Regions from separate parts of the Arthrobacter sp. 01T425 genome, predicted to be linked through region 2. Evidence: riboswitches for the same ligand, from Rfam matches in the RefSeq annotation. Region 2 holds a riboswitch; the other holds the start of a gene.
The links. Region 2 has a riboswitch for glycine ahead of gcvP (aminomethyl-transferring glycine dehydrogenase). Riboswitches for the same ligand answer to the same signal wherever they lie in the genome.
Positions count from the first base shown of each region.

Region 1 (6,706 bases), on a different contig from region 2:
GCGGAGGCGGCGTTCGTGCCGTGCGCGGAGGCCGGGATCAGGCAGACGTTGCGCTGGGCCTCCCCGCGGGAGTGGTGGTAGCCGCGGATCGCCAGCAGCCCGGCGAGCTCGCCCTGGGAACCGGCGTTCGGCTGGATCGAGACCTGGTCATAGCCCGTGATTTCGGCGAGGTCAGCTTCGAGGCCGCTGATGAGTTCCCGCCAGCCCTCGGTCTGGGAGTCCGGCGCGAAAGGGTGGATGGAGGCGAACTCCGGCCAGGAGATCGCTTCCATCTCGGCCGTGGCGTTCAGCTTCATGGTGCAGGAGCCCAGCGGGATCATGGTGCGGTCCAGGGCGAGGTCGCGGTCCGAGAGCTTGCGGATGTAGCGCAGCAGCTGGGTTTCGGAGCGGTGCGTGTTGAAGACCGGATGCTGCAGGAATTCGGAGGTGCGCAGCACCCTCCCGGGCAGCTCGAAGCCCTTGGCCTCCACCACCGGGCCGGCGCCAAAGGCGACGACCACCGCGGAGAGGACCTCCGGCGTCGTGGTTTCATCGACGGACACGCCAACTGTGTCCGCGTCGATGAGCCGCAGGTTGATGCCACGGGCCTCGGCGGCGGCGATGACCTTGGCGGCCTTGCCGGGGACGCGGACCGTGAGGGTGTCGAAGAAGGACTCGCTCGCCAGTTCCCGGCCGGCGATCTTCAGCGTGGCGGCGAGGGCGCGGGTGTTGTTGTGGACGGTCTGGGCGATCGCCTTCAGCCCGTCGGGGCCGTGGTAGACGGCGTAGAACGAGGACACGATGGCCAGCAGTGCCTGGGCGGTGCAGATGTTGGACGTGGCCTTCTCTCGGCGGATGTGCTGCTCGCGGGTCTGCAGGGCCAGGCGGTAGGCCGGGACGCCGGCGTTGTCTTTGGAGACGCCGACGATGCGGCCGGGGAGCGTGCGTTCCATGCCCTCGCGCACCGCCATGTAGGCGGCGTGCGGGCCGCCGAAGAACAGCGGCACGCCCAGGCGCTGGGTGGAGCCGACGGCGATGTCCGCCCCCTGTTCGCCCGGAGGGGTGATCAGGGTCAGGGCAAGCAGATCCGCCGCCACGGTGACCAGTGCGCCGCGTTCTTTGGCCTCGGCGATCACGCCGGACTGGTCCCACACCCGGCCGGAGACGCCCGGCTGCTGGAGGACGAGACCGTTGATGTCGCCGTCGGGCAGACCGGCGGAGAGGTCAGCGACCTGCACCTCGAAGCCCAGCGCTTCGGCGCGGCCCTTGACGATGGCAATGGTCTGCGGGAGGCAGTCGGCGTCGAGGACGGTCTTGGCCCCGGCAGCGGACTTGTTTTTGTTGGCGCGGCGCATGAGAAGCACGGCCTCGGCAACCGCGGTGGCCTCGTCCAGGAGGGACGCATTGGCGACCGGGAGCGCGGTGAGGTCCTGGACCATGGTCTGGAAGTTCAGCAGCGCCTCGAGGCGTCCCTGGGAGATTTCCGGCTGGTACGGGGTGTAGGCGGTGTACCAGGCGGGGGCTTCGAGGATGTTGCGGCGGATCACCGGCGGGGTGACGGTGTCGTAGTAGCCCTGGCCGATCATCTGCACGGCCGTCTTGTTCTTGGAGGCGAGCTTGCGCAGTTCGGCCAGCACCTGGACTTCGCTGAGGGCGCTGTCCAGGGTGAGGGGCTTTTCCTGGCGGATGGAATCGGGGACCGCGTTGTCAACGAGGCCATCAGCGCTGTCGTAGCCGACGGCCTTGAGCATGGTGTCGATGTCGGCCTGGCGGCGGGCGCCGATGTGGCGGTCTGCGAAGGTGGACGGGGACGATTGAACCGTCATGAGAGGAACTCCATAATTCAGGTGGCATCAAGACGCCACGATGATTCGGGTTCCTCCCCGCTCTGTATTGGACCTGAGAGTTTCCGTTTTGCCCTGCTGATAGCAGCGCGCCACTTGCACCGTCGGTGAGCCCGGTTGCCCGGACTGCTTTCCAGAGTTGCCTTGCCGCGGCGGTACGTGGGCCTGAGAGATTCCTGGGGAGGATTTGCTCCTACGGCGCCTGCTGAACGTACCGGCAGGACTCTCCCGCCGCAGATCATAAGCTGTGCCACTGGTCGGTGACACAGCTCACAATTTATCCGGTTCCCGGGCAGGATGCAAAATTTATTTCAATTGAGTCGCTGTTCCCGCGGACGACGGCGGGAGCTCTTCGCCGTCGTCTGCTTGCGTGGGCGAGGCGCATGAGGGCCGTGACGTTGATCCGGAACACGCGGTCCCAGAGGTCGTCATCCACCGCGTGGACCGGACCAGGGGGTTAATCCATTCGGTGCATTATTCTGGACGGATACTTTACTTTTCGTGCGCGTCCCTCCAGAGCGCTCTACGCAAGGAGCCTCCGTGAGCCTTCCGGATCGAGCGATGGAACAGGCAGCCCCCAGCAGACCACCAAGCCGGGCCCCCGCCGGGGATGCCGCTTGGGCGTGGCTGATCGGGATCCTGGCAGGATTGCTCGGCTTGGGCCCCTGGCTGGTGACCGGCGCACAGTTCCCGTTGCAGAACTTGTGGGGCGCAGAGGTCGCTCCGGACCAGATGCCCGTGTCGTTACTGCCGCTAAGCCAGTACGAACTCACCACCATCGTGGCCCTCCTCACCGTGGGAGGTGCGGCGGCCGGACTCGCGGTGCGCATCTGGTCTCCCGCCCGACGGCGACTGGTGACGTGGTGCGCGGCAGCCGGTGTTCTTGTGGTTCAGTTCACGGCGGCCGTCCAGTCCTTCACAGTGCTCGACGGAGGCTTGGCGGGCGGAACAACGGCGAGCCTCTACTTCGCCGGGCTGCTCGCGGGCGTGACCGCCTCCCTCGCGGCGGCCCTCGTGGCGCACCTGCTGCTCTGTTCAAGGTCACGGAGCCTGGCGGCATTGGGCGCCGGACTCATCGCGGTGCCGTTCGCTTCGTGGACGGTGGAGTGGGTTGTCGGCTTCGTTGGGCACCTCAACGTCCCCGTCGCAGTGCCGACAATCGCTCACTGGATTCCCGCCATCCTCGTAGGTTGCGCCCTGGCATGGTGCGGCCTTCGTCCTGCGCGGCGGACCGCAGTGTGGGCCGTGAATCTTGCCCTGTTGTGGCTGGTTCCCGCCCTGTTCATCTCGGTCAACTACGTCCTGGGAACGCGTGTACTGGCTGGCGACCTGCAGGAGATGCTGTTAATGAGTCGGCAAATCTTGGCGGCAACACTTGGGCCCGCGGGCGGAGCCGCTCCCAGAGTCTTGCTGGCTCTGGTCATCGCGTTGGCGGGGCTGGGTGCCAAATCCATTGCCGCTCGCCGGCGACCGGACGGGCACCCCTTCCCGTCCACGTAACAATCCGGGCTCACCCGCGATGTGTGGACGTGATGGCACCAGCGGATCCGATGGTGCAATGACGGATTTGATCCCCGTCCAGCGGGCGACGGCGGGACTTCCCGCCGTCGCCCGCTTGCGCTTTGGTGAGGTGCTTTAGAGCGCCGACCAGCCGCCGTCGGATGCGAGGATGGCGCCGTTGATGTTGGTGCCGTCGTCGCTGAGCAGGAAGGTGATGGACGCGGCGAGCTGGGCGGCGGTGGCGGGCGTGGGACGGTGGCCTGCATCAGCGGGCCGAGGCGTTCGGCCGCCAGCTGGGATCCCCAGGTGGCCATGATGTTGGTGATGGTGGGGCCGGGGGCCACGGCGTTGAAGCACAGGCCCCTGGGCCGTACATCACGGCCGCGTTCCTGGTCACGCCGACGACGGCCTGCTTGGACGCGGTGTAGGCGGCGCCGGCGGCGGACCCGCGCAGGCCGGCAAGACACCCCACAACGGCCGATATTGGACGTTATGTCGTGTTGTCAGCATGTCTGGACAATAGACCGGCGGATGAAGTCACTCTTGTGCCAGCAAGGGCTCTACCGTTCCCCCTGTTTGAGGAACACTCCGTGGTGGGCTGCTGCTTCGACCAACCGTTCCCGCATGTTTGAATCCAGATGTTCCATCAGGACATGGGCTGCTTTTGATACGTCGTCTTGGGTTGTGTGGCTGAGTTGGGCCGAGTTCTGAAGTCTGTGGATCAGGTATTGCGCCAACGGCCGGGCATGTGCGAGGACGGTGGGGCCGTCTACTCTGTCCCACCGGAATATTGAACGGAACCCAACCCCTTGCGACAAGACAATTTTGACGCCGTCCGGAACGCGATCACCCAGGAGAGGTACGAGGTCCGCCCACGCCTCAAGTTCCTCAGGATCCGGCCTCCTTGGCTGACCATCGAAGCGCCTCTGGACGTAGGAACCCATCCAAGCGTCCCACCACTGGGCTGCTTCGTTGGTGTCCTGACCTTCGAGCAGGACGAAGAGGTGATCAACGAATTGAGCAACGTGCCGCCCGCTCTGCTCAAGCACCAGCTGGTCAAGGATTTCGACGCGCATTTCAGAAGTGATGTCGGAGTATGTCAGAACAGACGCTAACAGCCCCCAGTACTGCGCAGACAGAGTGTTGCCGGGAAGCTCTTCGAGCCGCGATTGAGCCTGAACGATGAGGCCGAGAAAGCCCCGCTCAAGGAACTTGTTGTTCCACCGGGGATGGTAAAGGTAGGCCTCCCATGATTCCCTTTCGAGTCCCGGGTTGGAGAACAACGGGAAGACATTCGCCACGGTGAAATCGGGGTCTGCTGCAAACAAGAAGAAGACCTCCCCCGCCAAGGCAGGACGTGTAGCGTCTAGCGCCTGGCCGGATCCTTGCAACATCGGTAGCAATGCATTGCGCTCGTGGTCACTCAAGCCTGCCCAGTGGTCAGGATCGGATCTCCAACGCCGCCCAATTTCCCTGACCCAATAGGTGGAAACTCTCCCAGGCCACGAGTTCAGCGAGAGGCTCACTGAACTGAATTCCTCGTTGTGAGTGAAGGATGCACTGTGCGCTTCCCAGAGGCGCTGTGCAATTTCCCGAAGCCGGGCGGTGATCTGTGACGATGCGTTGTCGGCCTGTATATCGACTTGTGCGAGGAGGAAGTCTGAGACCTGTCGGGCCGCATCTCTGTCCGATGCGATGCTGGCGACAACTTCAACGACCTCCAGCGCGACATCGCTGAGGTCCGCCTTAGACCAGCCGTCAGTCAAGGCGCCACGCATGGTTTGGACGCGGTCGTCCCTAATAAGAGCTGAGGAGGTCCAGAGCTCGAGAGCAACGGAAGGCACTGATTCGGCGATAGAGCGGAGCAGGCCGAGCGCATCGTCCCACGTAGGTTGGTCGAAGTCCCGCTCGGAGTAGTCCTGGTTGAGGAGCCACGTCACAGCGTGGTCCACCCCTTCATCACGGATCATCCGAGCGAACTCCTCAGCGGATGCCGGCGGGGTCCCGCCCCAGACACCGGACTCGGACCAATGGTCGAAATCGGGATGAGGGCGGGGCGCAAAATCGCGGTTTGCCTGCTGCAATTCATCAAGAGCTGTGGCGGCACCGGCCCACTTTGTGTCGGCCATCGTAAGCCACGTCAGAATGTTGTACTTCATGTACTGCGTGTGCCTTTTATCGACCTCGTCATCGAGCCCGGGTCCCAGCCTAATTCTTCGAAGCAGCGCAGACTTCACGGCGGGGCTCGCGTCCTGGACCGAGGCCGCCAGCACCGCGTATGTCTCGTGCTTTGTGTGGTAGTCGAAGATCAGGTCGTGCTCGAGCAGCCATTGGATTCTTGCCGATGAGTCGAACAACGGAGCGAAGCCCAGGGTGTGCACGGCCAGTCTACGAAAGAGCGGGTACTCCTTGCCCCGCCAGCGGTCGACGATGCCCGGATCCGAGGCGATGAGTTCCTGGCCGCAGTCGCGCAGTCCATCGATGAGAACATCGATGACTTCCCTGAACTTGTCTTGCGGATGCGGTTCGATTGCGGAACGCCGGATGGACAGCGACCCTCCGCCACCCTGCGAGGACCAGGCGTCGAGTAGCTCGTGCGCGGTGAGGAGCGCATTCTCGAGCAATGAGCAGAGCCGGTGGTCGAGAGCTACATCCCATTTCTTGAGTCTCTGCCAGTATTCGTTTGCTGCATATTCGTTTATGGACCAAGAGACTTCGGCCGTCGGGATGTACTCGACTCCAGATTCGTTGCTGAAGGCGGCGCCCCAGTAGTCCGGTCGCAGATTCAAATAGGGGCGAAGACCCAAACGCAGTAGAAGCAGATCGGGCTTTTCAGCACCTGAATTATTGGCCCACATGTAGCGCTCAAGGGAAAGTGGTGCGCTGTACTCTGCGATGGATGTTGTCAGCAGAACCGTCCATCGTCGTGCGGCTACGGGGTCTTTCGACGCCAGCGTGCGGATCGCCCAAGGCAAGGCGGCGGCCAGTTGCGGACTGAGTTGTTGGCCGGTGCGCTGTATGAGGTTGAGAGCAGTGGCTTGGCGCGCGACGTCGCCGATGTATTTGTCGCAGAACCATTGCGCCAGCACGGTGCTCGCCTCACCGAGTGCGCTATCAGGCGCGGCTGTCGGATTGGTCTTGAAGATTGAGGAGAAAGCCTCATGGGTTTCCAGCCATGGTAGCCAGCTCGCATCAGATGCGGATTCCGCGAATACGCGTGCACCGTCTGGGTCTTCGAGCATGTGGGACAAATAGTCTGTCTCGACGGGGTTCTTGGGCGGCCCACCCTGGACGATGTCCCGGATACGGGCACCATGGTCCAAACGTCCCATCAACGCGCGCTTGGCCCATTCATCTATGGCGCGCGCGGCTGCTGCGTGGTT
Region 1 is NZ_JBFTPY010000028.1:28,236-34,941, reverse strand. Features, by position in the region: gene gcvP (aminomethyl-transferring glycine dehydrogenase) at 1-1,805, opposite strand, end outside; glycine riboswitch at 1,858-1,965, opposite strand; glycine riboswitch at 1,967-2,064, opposite strand; gene AC1DNG_RS20670 (hypothetical protein) at 2,364-3,323, shown strand; partial or broken gene AC1DNG_RS20665 (SDR family oxidoreductase) at 3,459-3,783, opposite strand; gene AC1DNG_RS20660 (SIR2 family protein) at 3,884-6,706, opposite strand, start outside.
Region 1: it holds a riboswitch for glycine, as region 2 does, so the genes downstream of both, gcvP (aminomethyl-transferring glycine dehydrogenase) here and gcvP (aminomethyl-transferring glycine dehydrogenase) in region 2, are expected to answer to the same signal.

Region 2 (6,706 bases):
CGATATCTTCCAGAGCCGGGGTGCTCCGAGGCTTCAAGGGTGTCATCAAGCTCAACCCCCAATGATCGGGCTTGGGACAGTCCTACCCCGCGGCAGGCGCTACATCCCCCAGCACTTTTGCTTTCGAAGGCGCCGGTACCCGTCGGTCCTGTTGTGGTCGGTTTTCCACAAAGGTGAGCTTCTCGCGAGGGGCGGCTGGCCGCGGTTTTCGAAAGCGTGCGTCTAAGCGAGGAACGAGCGAGCACGCGTGAAAACTGGGGCCTGCCGTCCCCGGGGCCGGGTACTGCTGAGGCACCCGGTCCCGCTGAGGTACCCGTTCGGCTACTTTTGGCGCTTGTAGAAAGGCAGTGCGACAACTTCGAAGGGTTCGGCCTTGCCGCGGAGGTCGATGTCCAGTGCGGTGCCGGGCTCGGTGAATTCGACGTCGACATAGGCCATCGCGACCGGGTAGCCGAGGCTCGGGCTGGGCTGGCCGGAGGTGACTTCGCCGACGACGTTGCCGTCCTTGAGGACCGGGTAGTGGCCGCGGCCGGCCCGGCGCCCGAGGCCCTTGAGCCCGACGAGCTTGCGGCCCGTCGTGGCGCCGGCGCCGGTTTCCTTCTTGGCGGCCAAGGCGGCCTTGCCGATGAAGTCGCCTTCCTTGGACAGGGCGACGACGGGGCCCAGGCCGGCGGCGAACGGATCGCCCTCCAGGGAGAGCTCGTTGCCGTAAAGCGGCATGCCGGCCTCGAGACGGAGCGAATCGCGGGACGCGAGACCGGAGGGGGTCAGCTCGCCGTCCTCTGCGATGGCGACGAGCGCCTGCCAGAGGGCGGCGGCGGCGTCGTTCGCGACGAAGATCTCGAAACCGTCTTCACCGGTGTAGCCGGTGCGGGCCAGCAGGAGGTCCTGGCTGGCTCCAGCGAACATGAACGGGACGTCCACTGCGGCGTAGTACTTCAGGCCGGTGACGAGCTCGTGCTGCGCGGCGGGGACCAGGCGCAGCAGGATCTCCTGGGCCTTGGGTCCCTGCACGGCGATCAGCGAGATCTCGGCGGACGCGTCACGGACGGTGACGTCGAATCCGCCGTCCTTTCCGGAACCGGCGCGCTCGGCCAGGGCCGCGGCGACGACCTTCGCGTTGCCCGCATTGGGGACCACAAGGAATTTCTGGTCGCCGCGGCGGTAGGTGATGAGGTCGTCGATGATGCCGCCGTCCTCGTTGCAGATCAGCGAGTACTTGGCCTTGCCGATGGCCATCGCCGAGATCTTGCCGACCAGGGCGTAGTCCAGGAAGGCTGCGGCGTCCGGGCCGGTGACCCAGACTTCGCCCATGTGGGAGAGGTCGAACAGGCCCGCGGACTTGCGGACGGCGTGGTGCTCGGCTAGTTCCGAGCTGTACTTCAGCGGCATCTGCCAACCGCCGAAGTCCGTGAAGGAGGCGCCGAGCTTCTTGTGCTCTTCGTAAAGTGCCGTGTAATTCTCATTCATCGGTGGCTGTCCCTAGCTGTCAGAGTCGGAGTTGGCGGAGTCGTCGGAGTGGACTGCTGTGTCTTCTTCGAAGGCCTCGAGGGGAGGGCACGAGCAGATCAGGTTGCGGTCCCCGGCTGCGCCGTCGATGCGGCCGACGGGCGGGAAGTACTTGTCCTGCTTGAGCGTGTGGACCGGGAAGACGGCCTGCTCGCGCGGGTACTCGCGGGTCCAGTCGGTGCTGATCACGGCAGAGGCGGTGTGCGGGGCGTTGCGCAGCGGGCTGTGCTCCACGGTGAAATCGCCGTTGGCCACCTGGTCGATCTCGGCGCGGATGGCGACCATGGCCGTGATGAAGCGGTCGATCTCGCCCAGGTCCTCGGATTCGGTGGGCTCCACCATCAGGGTGCCGGCCACCGGGAACGCCAGGGTGGGGGCGTGGAAGCCGTAGTCGATGAGGCGCTTGGCCACGTCCTCGGCGGTCACGCCGGTCTTGGCCGTGAGTTCGCGCAGGTCCAGGATGCACTCGTGGGCCACCAGGCCGCCTTCGCCGGTGTAGAGCACCGGGAAGGAGTCGTTGAGGCGGGCCGCGATGTAGTTCGCCGCGAGCAGCGCGGACTTGGTCGCCTCGGTGAGGCCGCGGCCGCCCATCAGCTTCACGTAGGCCCAGGAGATCGGCAGCACGCCGGCCGAGCCGTAGCGGGAGGCGGAGATCGGGGTGCCGTCGGCGCCATTGGCGGGATCAGCCGCGTTGCCCGGCATGAACGGTGCCAGGTGCGCCTTGGCCGCGACCGGGCCGACGCCCGGTCCGCCGCCGCCGTGCGGGATGCAGAAGGTCTTGTGCAGGTTCAGATGCGAGACGTCGCCGCCGAACATGCCGGGCTGGGCCAGCCCGACCAGGGCGTTGAGGTTGGCGCCGTCAATGTAGACCTGGCCGCCGGCGGCGTGGACCGCGTCGCAGACCTCGCGGACATCGGCGTCGTACACCCCGTGCGTGGACGGGTAGGTGATCATGATGCAGGACAGCGCGTCCTTGTGCAGCTCGATCTTCGCGGTCAGGTCCGCGTGGTCGATCGTGCCGTCCGAAGCCGTGGCCACCACCACGACCTTCATGCCGGCCAACACGGCCGAGGCCGCGTTCGTGCCGTGCGCGGAGGCCGGGATCAGGCAGATGTTGCGCTGGGCATCACCGCGGGAGAGGTGGTAGCCGCGGATCGCCAGCAGCCCGGCGAGCTCCCCCTGGGAACCGGCGTTGGGCTGGATGGAGACCTGGTCGTAGCCGGTGATCTCGGTCAGCTGGCCTTCGAGGTCCTCGATCAGTTCACGCCAGCCGGCGGTCTGGGATTCCGGGGCGAACGGGTGGATGGACGCGAACTCCGGCCAGGAGATGGCCTCCATCTCGGCGGTGGCGTTCAGCTTCATGGTGCACGACCCCAGCGGGATCATGGTCCGGTCCAGGGCCAGGTCGCGGTCCGAGAGACGGCGGATGTAGCGCAGCAGCTGGGTTTCGGAACGGTGGGTGTTGAACACCGGGTGCTGCAGGTAGTCGGAGGTGCGCTCGACGGCGGGGTCCAGGCCGAACGCAGTGTCCGTGCCTGCAGCCGCGGCAGTCACGGACGCGCCGAACGCGGCAATGACGTCGGCGACGACGGCCACCGTCGTGGCCTCGTCGGCGGAGATGCCGACGGTGTCGGCGTCGATGGCGCGCAGGTTGACGCCCTTGGCGTCGGCTGCCGCGATGATCTCAGCTGCCCGGCCCGGCACGGAGACGGTGATGGTGTCGAAGAAAGAGGTGTGCAGCACGTCCAGGCCGGCGGCCTTCAGGGAGGCGGCGATGGTCTTCGCGTGGACGTGGACCGACTGGGCGATTGCCTTCAGCCCGTCCGGGCCGTGGTAGACGGCGTAGAAGGAAGCCACGATGGCCAGCAGGGCCTGGGCGGTGCAGATGTTGGAGGTGGCTTTCTCGCGGCGGATATGCTGCTCGCGGGTCTGCAGGGCCAGGCGGTAGGCGGGAACGCCGGCGTTGTCCTTGGAGACACCCACGAGGCGGCCGGGCATGGAGCGCTCGAGCCCCTTCTGGACGGCCATGTAGGCAGCGTGCGGTCCGCCGAAGAACAGCGGCACGCCGAAGCGCTGGGCGGATCCGACGGCGATGTCAGCGCCCTGCTCGCCCGGGGACGTGATCAGGGTCAGGGAGAGGAGATCTGCCGCGACGGTGACGAGGGCGCCGCGTTCCTTGGCGTCGGCGATCACGGCGGTGTGGTCGAACACGCGGCCGGAGACGCCCGGCTGCTGCAGGACGACGCCGTTGATGACGCCGTCGGGCAGGCCCTTGGAGAGGTCGGCGACCTCGACCTCGAAGCCGAGGGCCTCGGCGCGGCCCTTGACGATCGCGATGGTCTGGGGCAGGCAGTCGGCGTCGAGGACGGTCTTGCCGTCGTGCGCCGTCTTGTTCTTATTCGCGCGGCGCATCATCAGCACGGCCTCGGCCACGGCGGTGGCTTCATCCAGCAGGGAGGCGTTGGCGATCGGCAGGCCGACCAGGTCCTGGACCATGGTCTGGAAGTTCAGCAGCGCCTCCAGCCGGCCCTGCGAGATCTCCGGCTGGTAGGGCGTGTACGCGGTGTACCAGGCCGGGGCTTCGAGGATGTTGCGGCGGATCACCGGCGGGGTGAGCGTGTCGTAGTAGCCCTGCCCGATCATCTGCACGGCGGTCTTGTTCTTCGACGCCAGCTTGCGCAGCTCGGCGAGGACTTCGACCTCGCTCAGGGCCGCGGCGAGCGCGAGGTCGGCGTCCTGGCGGATGTCCTTCGGAACGGCGGTGTCCACCAGGGCGTCGACGGTGTCGTAGCCGACAGCCTTCAGCATGGCGTCGACGTCGGCCTGGCGGCGCGCGCCGATATGCCGGTCAACGAAGGACGTGGAGGCTGGGGTAACAGTCACAAGGAACTCCATAACTCAGGCGGCGCAGGGTACGCCACATTGATTCGGGTTCCTCCCCGCTCTGTATTGGACCTGAGAGTTTCCGCGCAGCCCGCGTTTCAGGGCTCCGCTTGCACCGTCGGTGAGCACAGCATGTCCGGGACACGCCTGCTACTTTCCAGAGATGCCTTGCCGCGGCGGTACATGGGCCTGAGAGATTCCTGGGGAGGGTTTGCTCCTACGGCGCCTGCTTGTACCTACTTGCAGGACTCTCCCGCCGCAGATCAAAGGCGTATTTAATTAGGTGTTCAATCGGGGGTGACTACAGTCACAACTCTCATTGTCCTATGCCGGGCGCGCGTCCGCAAACTCCCTCCCGGCGGCGGACCCAGGTTACGGGCCACGAGCCACCCGGCGGCGAATCCGGCGGCGCGAATTCGCCGGAAACGCCCGGAGTCGCCGCAACTTTCCGGCGTACTCGAACGCTTCCGGCGAATTCGGCGGGGAGTAAGGGGGTCGGCGGGGAGTAAGGGGGTCGGCGGGGAGTAAGGGGGTCGGCGGGGAGTAGGGGGTCGGAGGGGGTGGGTGTGGGCTTCAGCCGCGCAGGCGCTCGACGGCGGCCAGGAGGCTCTGGACGTCCGCCTCGACTTCCGGCGGCGGCCCGCCGGGACCCCGCGCCAGCATGGCGTTGAAGTACAGCCCGTCCCCCATGCACAGGACGGCCTTCGCCATGGCGGGCCCGACGTCGGCCGCCAGCAGTTCCAGCCAGCTCGCCTGGCCGGCGGCGAAGCGGCGGAGGGTTTCCCCGTGCGCCACCTCGGCGAGCCGCGTGGCCGCCACGAAGACCCGGTCCATGGGCGTGTCCGCCCACACCGAGGACTTGATGAAGTACGCCGCCGCCCCTTCCGGGGCTGCCGCCATGGCCGCAACATCGGCAGCCAGGAGCCGGTCCAGCCGTTCCAGCAGGACCGCGATCATGGCCTCTTTCGTCGGAAAATGGTAGAGCAGGCCGCCCTTGGAGACGCCGGCCCGGCGCGCGACGGCGTCCAGCGTCGCGGCGCGTTCACCGACTTCGATGAGCAGGGATTCGAAGGCATCGAGGACGGCCTCGCGGGCGACGGGTTTCCTGGGCATGCCTCCCATCATGCCTGTCCGCGCGCGCATTTCTTAACTGTACCGTCCAGACGGTATAGTTATCCTTATGAGCATTTCATCGATCACCGTAGCCACCAGCACTCCTGCGGCCACCGGGCCCCGGGCACCGTGGCGTGACTGGGTGGCGCTGGCCCTGCTGATGTTCCCCGTCCTGCTCGTGGCCGTGGACAACACCGCGCTCACGTTCGCCCTGCCGGCCATCGCCAGCAGCCTGACCGCCTCCGGCGTCGAACTGCTCTGGATCGTCGACGCCTACCCCCTGGTCCTGGCCGGACTCCTGGTCGCGATGGGTTCCCTGGGCGACAGGATCGGCCGGCGCCGGCTGCTGTTCGTGGGCAGCGCAGGCTTTGCCGCGGTGTCCGCCGTGACGGCGTTCGCGCCGAGTGCGGAATGGCTGATCGCCGGCCGCGCCGGGCTTGGCCTGTTCGGCGCCATGCTGATGCCATCCACGCTGTCGCTGATCCGGAACATCTTTCCGCAGCCCAACCGGCGCAGGCTGGCGGTGGCGATCTGGGCCGCCGGCTTCTCCGGCGGCGCCGCCCTCGGCCCGATTGTCGGCGGCTGGCTGGTGGAACACTTCTGGTGGGGCGCCGTCCTGCTGGTCGCGGTGCCGATCATCCTGCCGCTGCTGCTGCTCGGGCCGGCCCTGATCCCGGAATCCCGCGATCCGAAGCCGGGCCGGGTGGACGTGCCCAGCATTGCCCTGTCCCTGCTGGTCATGGTGCCGGTGGTCTACGGGATCAAAGCCCTTGCCACCCACGGGCCGGCTCCCGAGGCCTTCGCGAGCATCGGAACCGGCCTGCTCATGGGCTATGTGTTCATCCGGCGGCAACGCGCGCTTGCCCGTATCCACAGGACAGACCACAGCACCGCGCCGATGCTCGACGTCAGCCTGTTTGGCAACCGGATCTTCAGTACGGCCATTGTGGCCAACGTCCTGGCACTGTTCTCCTTCAACGGCTTCATTCTCTTCCTGGCCCAGCACCTGCAGCTGCTGGAGGGCCAGTCCCCCTCGGCCTCCGGCGTCGCCATGGTCCCGGCCCTCATCGCCACGGTTGTAGCGGGGCTGCTCGTGGTCCCGCTGGTGCGCAAGGTGCGGCCCGGCTTTGTGGTGGCCGGCGGCCTGCTGCTGAGCGCGGCGGGCTATTTCGTGGTGGCATTCGGCGACCACAGCCAGGGC
Region 2 is NZ_JBFTPY010000019.1:72,220-78,925, reverse strand. Features, by position in the region: gene gcvT (glycine cleavage system aminomethyltransferase GcvT) at 322-1,470, opposite strand; gene gcvP (aminomethyl-transferring glycine dehydrogenase) at 1,483-4,404, opposite strand; glycine riboswitch at 4,444-4,558, opposite strand; glycine riboswitch at 4,560-4,658, opposite strand; gene AC1DNG_RS18360 (TetR/AcrR family transcriptional regulator) at 4,966-5,505, opposite strand; gene AC1DNG_RS18355 (MFS transporter) at 5,573-6,706, shown strand, end outside.